3 regions of the Psychromonas aquatilis genome follow, and region 1 is predicted to be linked to each of the others. Evidence: predicted binding sites of a transcription regulator. Region 1 holds the regulator's gene; each other region holds the start of a gene.
What was found. Region 1 encodes LexA, which represses DNA repair genes until DNA is damaged. Its sites were predicted from a motif close to TACTGTATNNNNATACAGTA; they were not measured.
Positions count from the first base shown of each region.

Region 2: dinB (DNA polymerase IV) is a predicted target of LexA. The motif match lies at 2,928-2,947, and genes of this name have one in related genera.
Region 3: recN (DNA repair protein RecN) is a predicted target of LexA. The motif match lies at 2,188-2,207, and genes of this name have one in related genera.

Region 1 is NZ_JBAKAZ010000015.1:33,707-38,379, reverse strand. It holds gene gspL (type II secretion system protein GspL) at 1-819, shown strand, start outside; gene V6256_RS05870 (type II secretion system protein GspM) at 819-1,298, shown strand; gene V6256_RS05865 (type II secretion system protein N) at 1,317-2,066, shown strand; gene lexA (transcriptional repressor LexA) at 2,210-2,836, shown strand; gene V6256_RS05855 (SCO family protein) at 2,940-3,620, shown strand; gene V6256_RS05850 (GNAT family N-acetyltransferase) at 3,809-4,294, opposite strand; gene metA (homoserine O-acetyltransferase MetA) at 4,537-4,673, shown strand, end outside.
Region 2 is NZ_JBAKAZ010000022.1:37,656-42,328, forward strand. It holds gene V6256_RS07540 (DNA alkylation repair protein) at 1-30, shown strand, start outside; gene V6256_RS07545 (MerR family DNA-binding protein) at 33-428, opposite strand; gene V6256_RS07550 (heavy metal translocating P-type ATPase) at 437-2,821, opposite strand; gene dinB (DNA polymerase IV) at 2,990-4,099, shown strand; gene V6256_RS07560 (MarC family protein) at 4,154-4,673, opposite strand, start outside.
Region 3 is NZ_JBAKAZ010000014.1:11,084-15,756, forward strand. It holds gene lolB (lipoprotein insertase outer membrane protein LolB) at 1-247, opposite strand, end outside; gene recN (DNA repair protein RecN) at 442-2,121, opposite strand; gene nadK (NAD(+) kinase) at 2,265-3,164, opposite strand; gene grpE (nucleotide exchange factor GrpE) at 3,305-3,889, shown strand; gene dnaK (molecular chaperone DnaK) at 4,187-4,673, shown strand, end outside.

The DNA.
Region 1 (4,673 bases):
GCGGCAATCCCTTGCCTGCATTTTATTCCTGAAACGCTTGCTTTACCTGACGCTAACGAGCAAGAGTGGCAAGCATTGCAACTTGAAAATCAATGGTTGATAAGAGAGGGTACTTATCAAGCTTGGAGTTGTGATAACGAAATGCTCGCAGATATTTTACAATTGCGCCTAGCAGATAATAACGAACAGGTGATTAAAAGTTATAGCGGCATCCCTAGTCAATGCGTAGGGCAATGGAAGGCAGGTCAAATCATGCTGCCTATGCAGTTGCTAGCAGAAGGTTGTATTGCTAATAATTGCAATTTATTAACCGGTGAATTTAAAGTAAATAAACCTAATAACTTACATCTTGATAAGTGGAAGTATTGCGCTGTTGCAGCTGTCATTTTATTTGCCCTGATCGTGATTAATGCTTTAGTCAAAGTTCAACAACTAGAGACACAGACTGAACTTGTGAAGCAACAAGTAGAGACAGTGTATCAAAAAGCCTTACCTGGACAAGGTCGCTTGCCTTATACGCGGATTAAGAAAAAACTAAGAAGTTTATTAAACCAAGCTAATAGCAAAGCCCCTGAAACAGGGCTGTTAATTGTGTTAAATAATCTTATTCCAGCACTACAATCTATCCCGAATTTAAGCATTGAAAACGTAAAGTTTGACAGTAAAAACCAACAGGTGAGTTTAGCTATTAGTGCGGATAGCTTTCAGGCATTTGAACAATTAGTAGAAAAAATTCCTGCGCAATATGATGTACAACAAGGGACTTTAAATAATAATAAAAACCGTATTAGTGGCACTGTTACTGTGAGGGCTAAATAATGTTTGAACAAGTTAATAAATGGTGGCATAGCATTACAGAAAGAGAGCAAAAACTAACCCTTGCCTCTTTACTCGCTATTTTTATTGCGTTGGTTTATTTTAGTGTATGGCAACCGATTGCAGATAACCTAGCAGCGAGTGAACTCAAATTAAAAAATGCTCAGCAAACATTGCACTGGGTGGAAGTGAATGCCAATAAACTGGTTGCTTCAGGTACAGTTGTCAATAAAGTGGGAGAGAAACAAAATTTAGCGCAATTGATCAGCAGCACAGCTAAACGCAGACAAATAGACATCTCGCGCATTCAAGGTCGACAAAACAGTGTTAATCTTTTGATTAATCAAGTGGAGTTTAATGAGTTTGTTGCATGGATGACAAGTTTACAAAATCAACATCAAATACAGATACTAACGGCAGATCTAAGTAAAGATAAGGTACCTGGAATGATCAAGGTAAACCGTTTATCTTTAAGCTATTAGCATTACAAAAGGTTACCAATGAAATTTAAAATTGCATTACTCATTATATTTATCTACTGCATTACGCTGGTGGTTAAGTTACCTGCCGCTGCTGTAGTAGATTGGCTACCTCGCAATGTTGCTAAAGTAAATAATGTAACGGGTACTATTTGGCATGGGCAAGCTCAATCTATTTCTATTAACACTAAAACCAAGTTTGAAAATGTACAATGGGATATTAAGCCGATGTCATTGTTATCGCTAACACTTGAAGCGGCGGTATCATTTAATAATGGTCCAGATGCAATGTCAGGTAAAGGTGTGGTTGCCTATAATATGTCAGGTGTGAGTGCTTCTAATGTTATTTTAGATATTACTTCTGAGCAGCTAATGCATTATTTACCTAGACGTTTACCAGGCACCCTACAAGGTGACTTTTCTGTGGTGATAAAAGAGTTCAAGCAAGGGCAACCCTATTGTCAACAATTAGACGGTAATATACTTTGGCAAAATGCTAAGACCCTCAGCCAATATGGTGATATTAATTTAGGCCAACCTACTGCCGACTTAGGGTGTGCTCAAGGTAATGTGAGTGCATTTGTATCTCAAGAATCTGATCAGCTTGTTACCAATTTAGATATTGTATTAGGTAAGAATGCGATTTATGAGTTAAATGGCGAAATTCAAGGGACCGATAAACTTGCCCCTAAAATTGCTGATGCATTAAATTGGATTGGCCCTAAAAATACCGCAGGTGCAACGACCTTAACTTATACCGGAAAGCTATAATTGCCTCAATGGAAGCGTTATTATGAATAATAGCTTCCATTTAATGTTCCCTCGTTAAATAAAACCCTCTCTCTGACTAGTATTTATTCATGTATAAATATACACTGTGTTTGTTTACAGTTGATAATAGCGTGGAGAATCTAATGAAAGAGCTAACTAAGCGCCAAGGCGAAGTCCTAGACGTCATCAAAGATCAAATTGCAAAAACAGGCATGCCACCGACTCGTGTTGAGTTAGCCAAGATCCTTGGGTTTAGAAGTGCAAATGCGGCAGAAGAGCATTTAAAAGCACTCGCACGTAAAGGTGCAATTGAAATCTTATCGGGTACATCACGTGGAATTAAAGTGGTGACTGAGCATAAAGACAATGAAGAAGTTGCTGAAGGGTTACCATTAATCGGTAAAGTGGCCGCTGGTGAGCCGATTTTAGCGCAAGAGCATGTGGAAACACACTACGATGTAGATCCGGCTTTATTTCATCCTGCCGCTGATTTTTTGTTGCGCGTTGAAGGCGAAAGTATGAAAGATATTGGGATCATGGATGGTGATTTATTGGCTGTTCATAAAACTCAAAATATCAATAATGGCCAAGTGGTTGTGGCAAGAGTAGAAGAAGACGTGACGGTCAAGCGTTTCTATCGTGATGGCAAAGATGTCACTCTGAAAGCAGAGAACACCTTGTTCAACCCTATTAAGATCGATTTAGAACATCAAAGCTTTAATATAGAAGGTATTGCTGTTGGCGTCATTCGTACAGCTGACTGGATGTAATTATCGGTGAGCTATACGTTATTTTGAGTTGTTTATGTGCGATTACTGCTCGCTAAAAGTGTATGATTACGTTTTAATATTCTAATTTAGTTGAGTATCATAAATGAAATCTCTGATTATTTTTATTTGCAGCGTTGCGATGGTAATGTTTTTTGCTTTAGGCTGCTTTAAAGGAGCGGATGTAAGCGATGCTAACTACTCTGCTTTGCAAAGAGTCAATAAATCATTAGTACTGACACAGCCTCCTACTTCATTGCCTGATTTTTCTTTTGAAAAAGCAGGAAAAGTTGCCTTTACCAATGAGTCTTTACTCGGGAAGTGGACTATTTTGTTTGTAGGTTACACATACTGTCCTGATATTTGTCCAACGACACTGGCACATTTAGATCATGTTTACCCTGAATTAACTAATGATGATAAAACAACCACACAGGTTGTTTTTGTTTCCGTTGATCCTAACCGAGATAAAGCCGAACAGCTTGCTGACTATGTTAATTATTTTAATGCTAATTTTATTGGTGTAACGAGTACCCATAAACAATTATGGCCTTTTGTAACGCAATTAGGGTTAAGTTATAGCATTGTAGAAGAGGGTGATACAGATGATGATTTATATCTTATTGACCATAGCGCCTCTATTATTTTAATTAATCCTAAAGGTGAATTTCATGCAACCTTTAAATCTGAAGTTAATGCGCAAGGTATTAATAACGTTGATATGGATAAAATGGCAATAGATATTAAAGATATACAAGATAATTATAATCCAAGCAGTAGCGATTAGGTTGCTACTGCTTAATAATACCAATCACACTAATTAACTGATCTATTTTACTTGCTAAAATAACTTATTTCTTCGTTGTAATTTTCGCAAATAGAACAACTATTTAACTCAAATTACGCCTTAAACTAAGTCATTTTTTCTGCGCAAAATTTAGATCACTTATTTAATATAATTGGTATAACTTAATCTTATAGTTGTTTGGTCCAAAACAAGGCGCTACCAAACTCTGGATCAAGTTGATAATCTGAAAACCCTAGTCGCTTGTAAGCTTTACAAGCGATAGAGTTACCACTCAAGACCTCTAAGGTGATTTTGCAACAATCGCGTTGTTTTGCAATTTCTTCAATCTTCTCAAAAAGGTGCGTTGTTAATCCATTTCCTCGAAAGTCTACATGTACAACAACATCATGAATATTGAATAGTGGTTTACAAGCAAAGGTAGAGAAACCTTCTATTGCTGTTAATAATGCAGCTGGTTTATCTCCATTAAATACTAAAATGATAACGACATCATTACGCTTAAGTAAGGTGCTCACCAAATTCTCTTTTGCAAAACGGCTGATATCTTCACTTCCACCCATAGGGTCACATGCATAATGGGACATCAAGCTAAGGTAAGCTTCTGCGTGTTTCTTTTTCTTTAAGTCTGCGACAACGGTTGTAAACTCTTGCATGCTTGTTCCTTTCATTTTTATGGAGTAATCATACTAGCCTAGAATAATTTGATTACTCATTTAATGGGATAAATGTGCTACCTCAGTCTAACTAATGACACCATGAGATACTAGAAAAAGTGACTTTTTGATTCTTGATAGCATATGTTGATAAATAAAAAATTGAATTAAGTGTTTTCAATTACAATTTAAATGTTAGACTTCTAGATGTCTAAACGTATTTATTTTTATAGGGATTCATTATGCCAATTCGTATTCCAGACGATTTACCAGCTTCAAGTATTCTCAAGTCTGAAAATATTTTTACCATGTCGGAAAGTCGCGCTAGTCATCAGAACATTCGTCCTTTACGTGTATTAATTCTGAATTTAATGCCTAA
Region 2 (4,673 bases), on a different contig from region 1:
TCTCATCGCGACTTTACCTTAGTCGCTTAAGTTTATTGATCAACACTAAAAGCATCTATTATCGCGCACTCTGATTGTTGGTCTCCAGGACATTGCTTAGTTATTTTCTTTAACTGTTGCACTAATAACTGTTGCTGTTTTATACGTGCTTCAATTTCTTCTATTTTCTGTAAAGCAATTTCCTTTACGTTTTTACTGCTTCTATGCTCATTTTCAGATAAAGCCAGTAATATTTTGCACTCTTGTAAATTAAACCCAGCTTGTTTGGCATTCACTATAAAATGCAATTGTTTTAGTAGGCTATCAGGGTAAAAGCGATAGCCACTTTCATCTCGCGGTGGTGTATCAATGAGTTTAATTTCCTCATAATGACGAATCGATTTCACTGATAAACCGGTTTTATTTGCTGCTTGACTGATGGTTACCATAATAGCCCTTAAATGCTTGATTGAGATGTTTTTAAACGTAACGAGTTACCTAATACCATTAAACTAGAAGCGGTCATTGCAAGTGCCGCTAGTGTTGGGTTTAAATAACCAAGCGCTGCAGCAGGAATAGCAATAGTATTAAAGATAAATGCCCAAAATAAGTTTTGTCTAATCGTTCTCCAAGTATATCTGGATAACTTGATTGCAACGGCGATTAAGCGCGGATCATCACGCATCAAGGTCATTGACGCAGTATGCTTAGCAACATCACTGCCGCCGCCCATTGCAATACTTACATCGGCCTGTGCTAGGGCAGGCGCATCATTAACTCCATCTCCTACCATCGCGACTAAATGATCTTGTTGTAATCTCGATAGATGCTGAAGTTTTTGTTGTGGTGATTGTTGTGCATAGAATCCATCTAAACCAAGTTCTGAGCTGAGTTTTTCAACCACTTGATACTTGTCACCGCTTAACATCAAGGTCGATAAATCGAGCTTTTGTAAATCTGTAATCGCTTGTTGGCTCTGTTCGCGTAGTTGATCTGCGATTAAAAAGAAGCCAATTATGCTCTCTTTATATCCGACATAAATGACATTATCATCTTCGGCTACATTAATAGCATGGGTAGCAAGTTGTGTTGCTTTATCGACTTTAAAGCGTGTTAGGATTTTCTCATTACCGACATATACATTATCACCATTTAATGTGGCAGTGATACCTTCACCTTGAATACTTTGTATGTTGGTGAGCTGTTTTGGCTCAACCTCCAGTGATTGGCAATGCTCAACCACTGCTTTAGCAATGGGGTGCTTACTGGCTGTTTGTAATGCCAATAAAATAGGGTAAAAGTCGCTATCCAAAGCGGTTACTTTTTCTAACCCTACTTTTCCTTTGGTTAAGGTTCCGGTTTTATCAAAGGCGATATAATCTAATTTATGCGCCATTTGTAACGTATTGAGGTCTTTTATTAAAATACCTTTCTGCGCAGCTAAACCAGTACCGACAACCATAGCAGTAGGGGTTGCTAGCCCTAATGCACAAGGGCAAGCAATAACTAATACGGCAACACTATGCAGTAATGCGGCTTCAAAGTTACCATCAATTAACATCCAACTCGCAAAGGTTAATAAAGCAATACTTAACACGACAGGGACAAAAACAGCGCTTATTTTATCAACCAATTGTAAGATGGGCGCTTTACTCATTTGCGCTGACTCAACCAGCGAAATGATATGGTGTAATTTAGTTTGTTCATTGACTGCGGTTGTTTTAATTAAGAGCGTGCCATCACCATTTATCGTACCTGCATAAATAGTGTCGTCAGTATTTTTTAAAATAGGCTTACTTTCACCAGTCAATAATGATTCATTAATATAGCTACTACCTTCGACAATAACACCATCAACCGGTACTTTATCGCCAGCAGCTATTTGCACAAGATCGTTCACTTGTACTTGTTCAATTAATACGGTTTTAAACACTTTTCCTTTTTTTACCTGCGCATCAATGGCCTGTAATTGATTTAAAGAAGCGATTGCTTGGCTACTGGATTTTTTCGCTTTAAACTCTAAATATTTCCCAATACGAATTAACACGATCACTAAACTACTACTTTCAAAGTACAGGTGAGTGTGATGACCACTGAGCATCGAGTAGACACTAAAGAAATAGGCGGCAGAAGTCCCTAATACCACTAATACATCCATATTAGTGGTGTAGTTCTTGATACTTTGCCATGCACCTTTATAAAAGCGCGCTCCAATTAAAAATTGAATAGGCGATGCTAAAGCGAATTGCATTATTGGGCTTAACAATTGAGTATCATTGATAAACATCGATATCATCGCAATACAGAAGGGCAAGCTTAATAATAAAGCTAACAATAAACTGATTTTTTCACGACGAAATAAACGTTTTTCTTGTTGTTGTTTGTTTATCAATTTTTGTTGTGAGCTATGGTTGTCTTTTTGCTCTAACTGATATGGACTGATCGCAATCAATGTTTGTATTAGTTCGGCGTTGACCAGACTCTGTAGTGTTTCTACATATAGCGTTTTAGTGATCAAATTAGTTTTAACATCAATAACAAAGGGATGTTTTTTCAAAGCTTTTACGGTTTTTTCTACGCAACTTGCGCATGACCAATCGGCATTGAAAACTAAGGTTTCATAATCTGTTTGATAACCTTTATCTAATAATATTTGATTAATTGCTGGCGCAAGTGGTTCACTTAATTGCGTTTTATCAAAAGTTAAACTTGCTTTCTCTAAACTGAAGTTTACGTTAGCCTGAATGTTCGGTAGCGTTTCAAATGCCTTGGTAAGTGTACTTGCGCAGCTAGCGCAATTCATTCCATAAACAGAGAACGAGATTTTTTGTTGTTCACTCATATTAACTCACTAGGTTATTAAAAGAATAGAAAAAGGATAACCCTTCCCCTAAGGGTAAGGTCAAACATTTCTTTATGCTTGAAATATTAATTATTTATCATAAGATAACTGTTTTTATAAACAGTTATCTTTATTATCTCTTTTCATGTCGTTTAAGGTCGAATGAGTATGGGGCAGTGCCATCAGCAAGCAGATGCTAGTCATCCGGAGTTGACACAACGTAAAATTATTCATATTGATATGGATTGTTTTTTTGCGGCTGTGGAAATGCGTGATCACCCCGAATACCGGCATGTTCCCTTAGCCATTGGTGGCAGAAGTAGACATCGAGGTGTGTTATCTACCTGTAACTATATTGCACGGCAATTTGGCTTACATTCAGCGATGCCTGTGTTTAAAGCACGGGAGTTGTGTCCGCAATTAGTTATTGTACCGGGCAGAATGGAGCGCTATGTCGCAGTCTCTCAAAAATTGCGTGAAATATTTTACCGTTATACTGACTTAGTTGAACCCTTATCATTAGATGAAGCTTATTTAGATGTTAGTGAGTGTGAAATGTTTCATGGCTCTGCGACTTATATTGCTGAAGATATCAGAAAAGCCATTGAAAGTGAGCTTCATTTAACAGCTTCTGCTGGTATCTCTTATTGTAAATTTTTAGCCAAAATTGCCTCTGATGAAAATAAACCAAATGGACAATTTGTTATTAGCCCTACGACAGCCAATCAATTCATTGCCACATTACCGCTTAAAAAAATACCAGGAGTAGGGAAAGTAGGGCAGCAACATTTAGCTGAAAAGGGCTTGTTTACTTGTGCAGATATTCTTGCTTATCCGGAGTCTCAGCTGTTATCGCGTTTTGGTAAGTTAGGCAAAGCCTTGTTATCGTATAGTAAAGGTATCGATCTACGTCCTGTACAACCCAATAGAGAACGTAAGTCAGTCGCGGTGGAGCGGACATTTGAGCATAACCTAATAAGCGAAGCACAGTGTGCTAAACACTTGGCTGATTTTTATCAACGGTTACAAGCTAGGGTAGAGAAACATTTAGACAATAAGGTGATTACTAAACTAGGTGTAAAATTAAAATTCAGTGATTTTACGATTAAAAGCAGTGAACGTAAGTATTCAAAACTAAACCAAGCTATTTTTGAGCAACTGCTGCATCAATTAATTACACTTAACCCTAATAAACCGATTCGATTACTAGGGTTAAGTGTAGGCATTGCAGAAAAGTCTGAACAACAATCAATACAGCTCAGCTTGATTGATGAATAAATGAATACATTTAAACTATATAGAAAAGCTACATAACAATATTAAACAGCACAACTACATAGAAATATTACGGATCCCTTCGTAGATAAATTGGATAGCTAATGCCGCTAAAACAACACCTAAGAAACGACGTATAATTTCATCACCGGTTTTACCTATGATGTTTTTAAGGTATTTAGATGCAATCATGGCAGTAAAGGTAATTAATAATACACTTATTATTGCCGCACTCACGGATAAAACTGCACTGCCTTTTTCTGTATTTTGTGAAAATAATAAAATGGCTAATGTTAAAGTACCTGGACCTGCTAACAAAGGAATAGACATAGGGAACACTGAAATATCAGTGTCTTTTTCTGCCTTAGTGAATTTTAACTCCTGCGTGATCATATGAAATGCCGTATAAAATAAAAGCAACCCACCAGAAATACGTAAAGAGTTAATATTAATGCCTAAATGAGAGAACAATGCCTCACCATAATTACCAAATAAAATCAGTAAAAATCCACTAATGATCACTGACTTTATCGCCATTAGATTACGGTATTTTTGATCACTACCAGCAGTTAATGAG
Region 3 (4,673 bases), on a different contig from region 1:
CGATAAAAGTAGAGAGTTGGATATCGTAATTATTAGATTTTTGCTGCCAGTATAAATTAGCGCTTTGTCGATCATCTTCTGTGAAAATGGCGAGCTTACCGGTGAGAGTCCAGTTGTCTAATTGCTGTAGCTTTGTTTGTTGTTGCTCCCAACTTAAATTGCTGTCAGTGGCCTGATCTTCAGTTGGTTGCATTAAAGAACAACCAGAGAGCGTTAATACTGCTAGTGTGAGTAAGATTTTTTTCATTGTGTTCAGCCAATTTTAATAGAGACTTTTAATATAACAAATTATTTTACTGAACTCTTTGTTCTTATTCACTTGCTTGATAAAACAAAAAAATCCTCACCGATAGGCAAGGATTTAATAAAAAAATGTTTTAGGTCAATCTGTTTTGATTATCCATAACCAAGCAATAGGTTGCTGATTCAAGGCATAGTTGTTTAATTAATTAACAACTCTTTGGCATTCGCTAAAGTATGTTCGGTAATACTATCTCCACCTAGTAGTCTTGCTAATTCCTCTACACGCTGTGTTTCATCTAATAATTGCATATTGGTATTAGTTGTTTTGCCATCACTGTGCTTGTTAACGATCATCTGTTGATGTCCGTTACCGGCGACTTGTGGTAAATGTGTTACACAGAATATCTGTGTACTCTCACCTAGTTGACGTAATAAATTACCTACAACTGCTGCAGTTGCACCACTGATCCCCACATCAACTTCATCAAAAATGAGGGTAGGGGTTGCTACGCGTTGACTAATGATAACTTGAATAGCTAGGCTGATGCGCGACAACTCACCACCTGAAGCCACTTTTCCTAGATTTTGTAATCCTTGACCAGCATTCGCTGCGACTTGAAATTCGATGCCATCAATCCCCAATGGGCTCAAACTATCAGCGCTATGTTGTGTCATGGCGACTTCAAACTGTCCATCTTCCATGTTTAATTTTTGAATGCTCTTAGTGATTTTTTTGCTGAGCTCTTTAGCATAACGTTGGCGGCTTTGGCTAAGTTTTTGAGCGTGTTTTGCATAATCTTGTTTCGCTGTTTCTAACTCTAGCGTTAACTGTTCAATTTGAGCTTCACTATTATTAAGCTGTTTATATTCTTTACTTAACTTTTGGTGGAAATCGTACAACATCTCAGGTTGAACTTGATGTTTTCTAGATAGTGTCATCGCTTGGCTTAAGCGAGATTCAAGTTGTTCAAACTGCTCAGGGTCTAATTCTAGTTTTTCACTATATTGACGCAATTCATAGCCTGCTTCTTCAACTTGTATCACCGCTTCTTGTAATGAAGTGACTATGCCTTCTAGTTGACTATCGTGTTGTACTTGAGACTCCAGCAAAGAAATACTTTTTTGTAATAATGTCAGTGCATCTACTTCATCAGAATCTGCTAATAAGTTTAAGCTGACTTGTGTTGTTTCAAGTAATGCGCCGCTATTTGCTAATTTTTTATGTTCAGTTTCAATTTCAGTGAACTCGCCCTCACCTAGTGCAAATTCGTCTAATTCAATAATTTGATATTCAAGCAGTTGTTTGCGGGCTTGCTTTTCTTGTTGGCTTAATTGCTGCTGTTGTAATTGCTTTTGAAGAAAGTGACAACCTTGGTAGGTATCTTTTACTTTTTGTAATAATTGTTGGTGGTTTGCGTAATCATCAATAATAGAAAGCTGTATATCGCTGCGTAATAAACTTTGATGCGCATGTTGACCATGAATATTAACCAATAATTGCCCTAAACTTTTTAGTTGAGATAAAGGCACTGGGATGGCATTTATGTAAGCGCGTGAGCGTCCTTCTTTGGTGATCACTCTGCGTAATAAACATTCATTGGGATTGTCACTTAGGCTATTTTCAAGATCATTACTTTTTAACCAGACTAATGCATTAGGTGTATCACTAAGGTTAAAACGTGCGCTGACTTCTGCTTTATCTGTGCCTTGACGGATCATACTGGCATCGGCTCTTGCTCCTAGACATAAACCCAATGCATCAATGGCAATTGATTTACCTGCGCCTGTTTCACCGGTGATAGTGGTCATTCCCTGGTGAAAATCAAGCTCTAAAAATTTTACGATGGCGAAGTGCTGAACAGTTAATTGGCTTAGCATAAAATTGGCATCCTATGATGATATTACAACAACTATAATAAACTACTGTTTAAAAACACAGTTTAGTACTGTTTTTTTAAACAGTAAAGTGTTGTTTGCCAATTTTATGCTAAATATACATTTTTAATGCAGTGTAATGTTATCTAGTAAAGCTTGTGTCCCCATCCAAATTTAGTGTGTAAAACATGGAAGTAGTTATAGTTTTGAGGGTGTACTAATTTTAGTTGATGCTGTGTTTTTTTAATAATAACTTCATCACCAGGTAAAACTGAAAGATTAACGTGGCTATCACAGCTAATTTGCATTTCGGTAGTATTACTTAATGCCGGTTTTAAACGGACAACACTATTAGCATCAATCACTACAGGTCTACTATTGAGGGTATGAGGAAACATCGGTAGCAAGCTAATGGCATCTAATTTAGGGGTTAAAATAGTACCGCCTCCCGATAAAGAATAAGCTGTTGAACCGGTTGGTGTTGATAGTATTAAGCCATCTGCACGTTGGTTGATCATAAAGTTATCATTTACATATATTTCAAACTCAATCATGTGGGCTATTTTATCTGGGTGTAATACCGCTTCATTAACTGCGGTACTGCTGCTTTTTAAATGGCCATGACTATAAACCTGAGCCTCGAGTAAAAAACGGTTTTCAGTTTGATAATTACCTTCAAGTACTTCTGTTAGTGGTTGCTCAAAATCATCAGGATCTAAGTCTGTTAAGAATCCTAGATTACCTCGGTTCACTCCGATAACTGAAATATCAAATCGTGCTAAGACGCGAGCTGCGCCGAGCATATAACCGTCGCCTCCGACAACGATTGCTAAATCACATTTTTGGCCAATTCCAACTAAATTTTCATAGTTGATATTGGCTTCTTCAAAATCACCTCTTAGACGTACATCAACAACAATATTATGGCCTCTAGCTTGTAAAAATTGATATAAGCTAGTTAAGGTCTGTAATGCTTCACTATGTTTAGGTTTGCCAATTAAACCAATGGTTTTGAACTCACCTTGTTGTTTATTGTCGCGACTCATAAAATGCCTGTTAACTAAAATTGAGAGGTTTTTAGTATACCCTGTAAAAATGTTTTTATTAACAGGCTTGAAACTATTATTACTATCCCCATAATAGAGGCTATAAAAGTGACCTAAACAAAATCAAGTAGGATTAAATTATGAGTGAAGAACAAAAACAAACAGTAGATGAAACAATTGAATCTGTACTGGGTGATGAAAATGTTGAAGCTGATGTAACAGAGTCAATTGATACTGATGCGGCGTTGATTGAAGAGTTAACTCAAAAATTAGCTGCTGCTGAAGAAGAGATAAAAGAACAGAAAGATAAAGTGATTCGTGCACAAGCTTTTGCTCAAAATGAAATTCGTAAAGCAGGTATTGATGCAGAGAGTCGTCGTAAATCTGTATTAAAAAACTTTGCTAATGCCTTAACACCGGTTGTGGATCATTTAGAATTAGCGATTCAACACGCTGATAAAGAAAATGAAGCAATTAAACCTATGTTAGATGGTGTTGAAATGACACTAACTGAATTGTTAAAAGCGATTTCTAGCATTGGCATTCAACAAATCGATCCAATCGGTGAAGCATTAAACCCAGAAAAACATCAAGCGATGAGCATGCAAGTTGTTGAAGGTGTTGAACCAAACCAAGTTGTTGCTGTTATGCAAAAAGGTTATGAGTTATCGGGCGGCCAAGTTATTCGTCCTGCTATGGTTGTTGTTTCTAAAGCAGCTGAATAATCTGATTAAGTATTAATTACTTCTATATTATAAAAGGTGCTTCGGCACCTTTTTTGTTTTGTTGCTAAACCGATCTGTTTGTTGCTGCCTTTTATTTATTTTTCTGCTGATAATTGCTTGCAGTGACCAGCCTAAGAACATTATTTTTAATTTTTTTAAAAATAATTCAATTTTTTTATCAGTTACCCTTGAAACAAGAAAATAGCCCCTTATATATGAAAGTATGAAACGGACACTGCGAATACGCAGAGAGTCAACTAAACAAATAACAATATTAATATGTGTGGAGAAAGTAAAATGGGCAAAATTATCGGTATTGATTTAGGTACTACAAATTCATGTGTTTCTGTACTGGATGGTGATGTAGCTAAAATCATTGAAAACGCAGAAGGCGAGCGTACTACTCCTTCAATCATTGCTTACACAGATGGTGAAACGTTAGTTGGTCAACCTGCTAAGCGTCAGTCTGTAACTAACCCAACAAATACTTTATTTGCAATCAAACGTCTTATCGGTCGTCGTTTTGAAGATGAAGAAGTACAACGTGATATTAAAATCATGCCTTACAACATTATCAAAGCTGATAATGGTGATGCATGGGTTGAAGCTCACGGTAATAAAATGGCACCGCCACAAATCTCTGCTGAAGTTTTGAAAAAAATGAAAAAAACAGCTGAAGATTACCTAGGTGAAAAAGTATCTGGTGCAGTAATCACAGTACCTGCTTACTTTAATGATGCACAACGTCAAGCAACTAAAGATGCTGGTCGTATCGCTGGTCTTG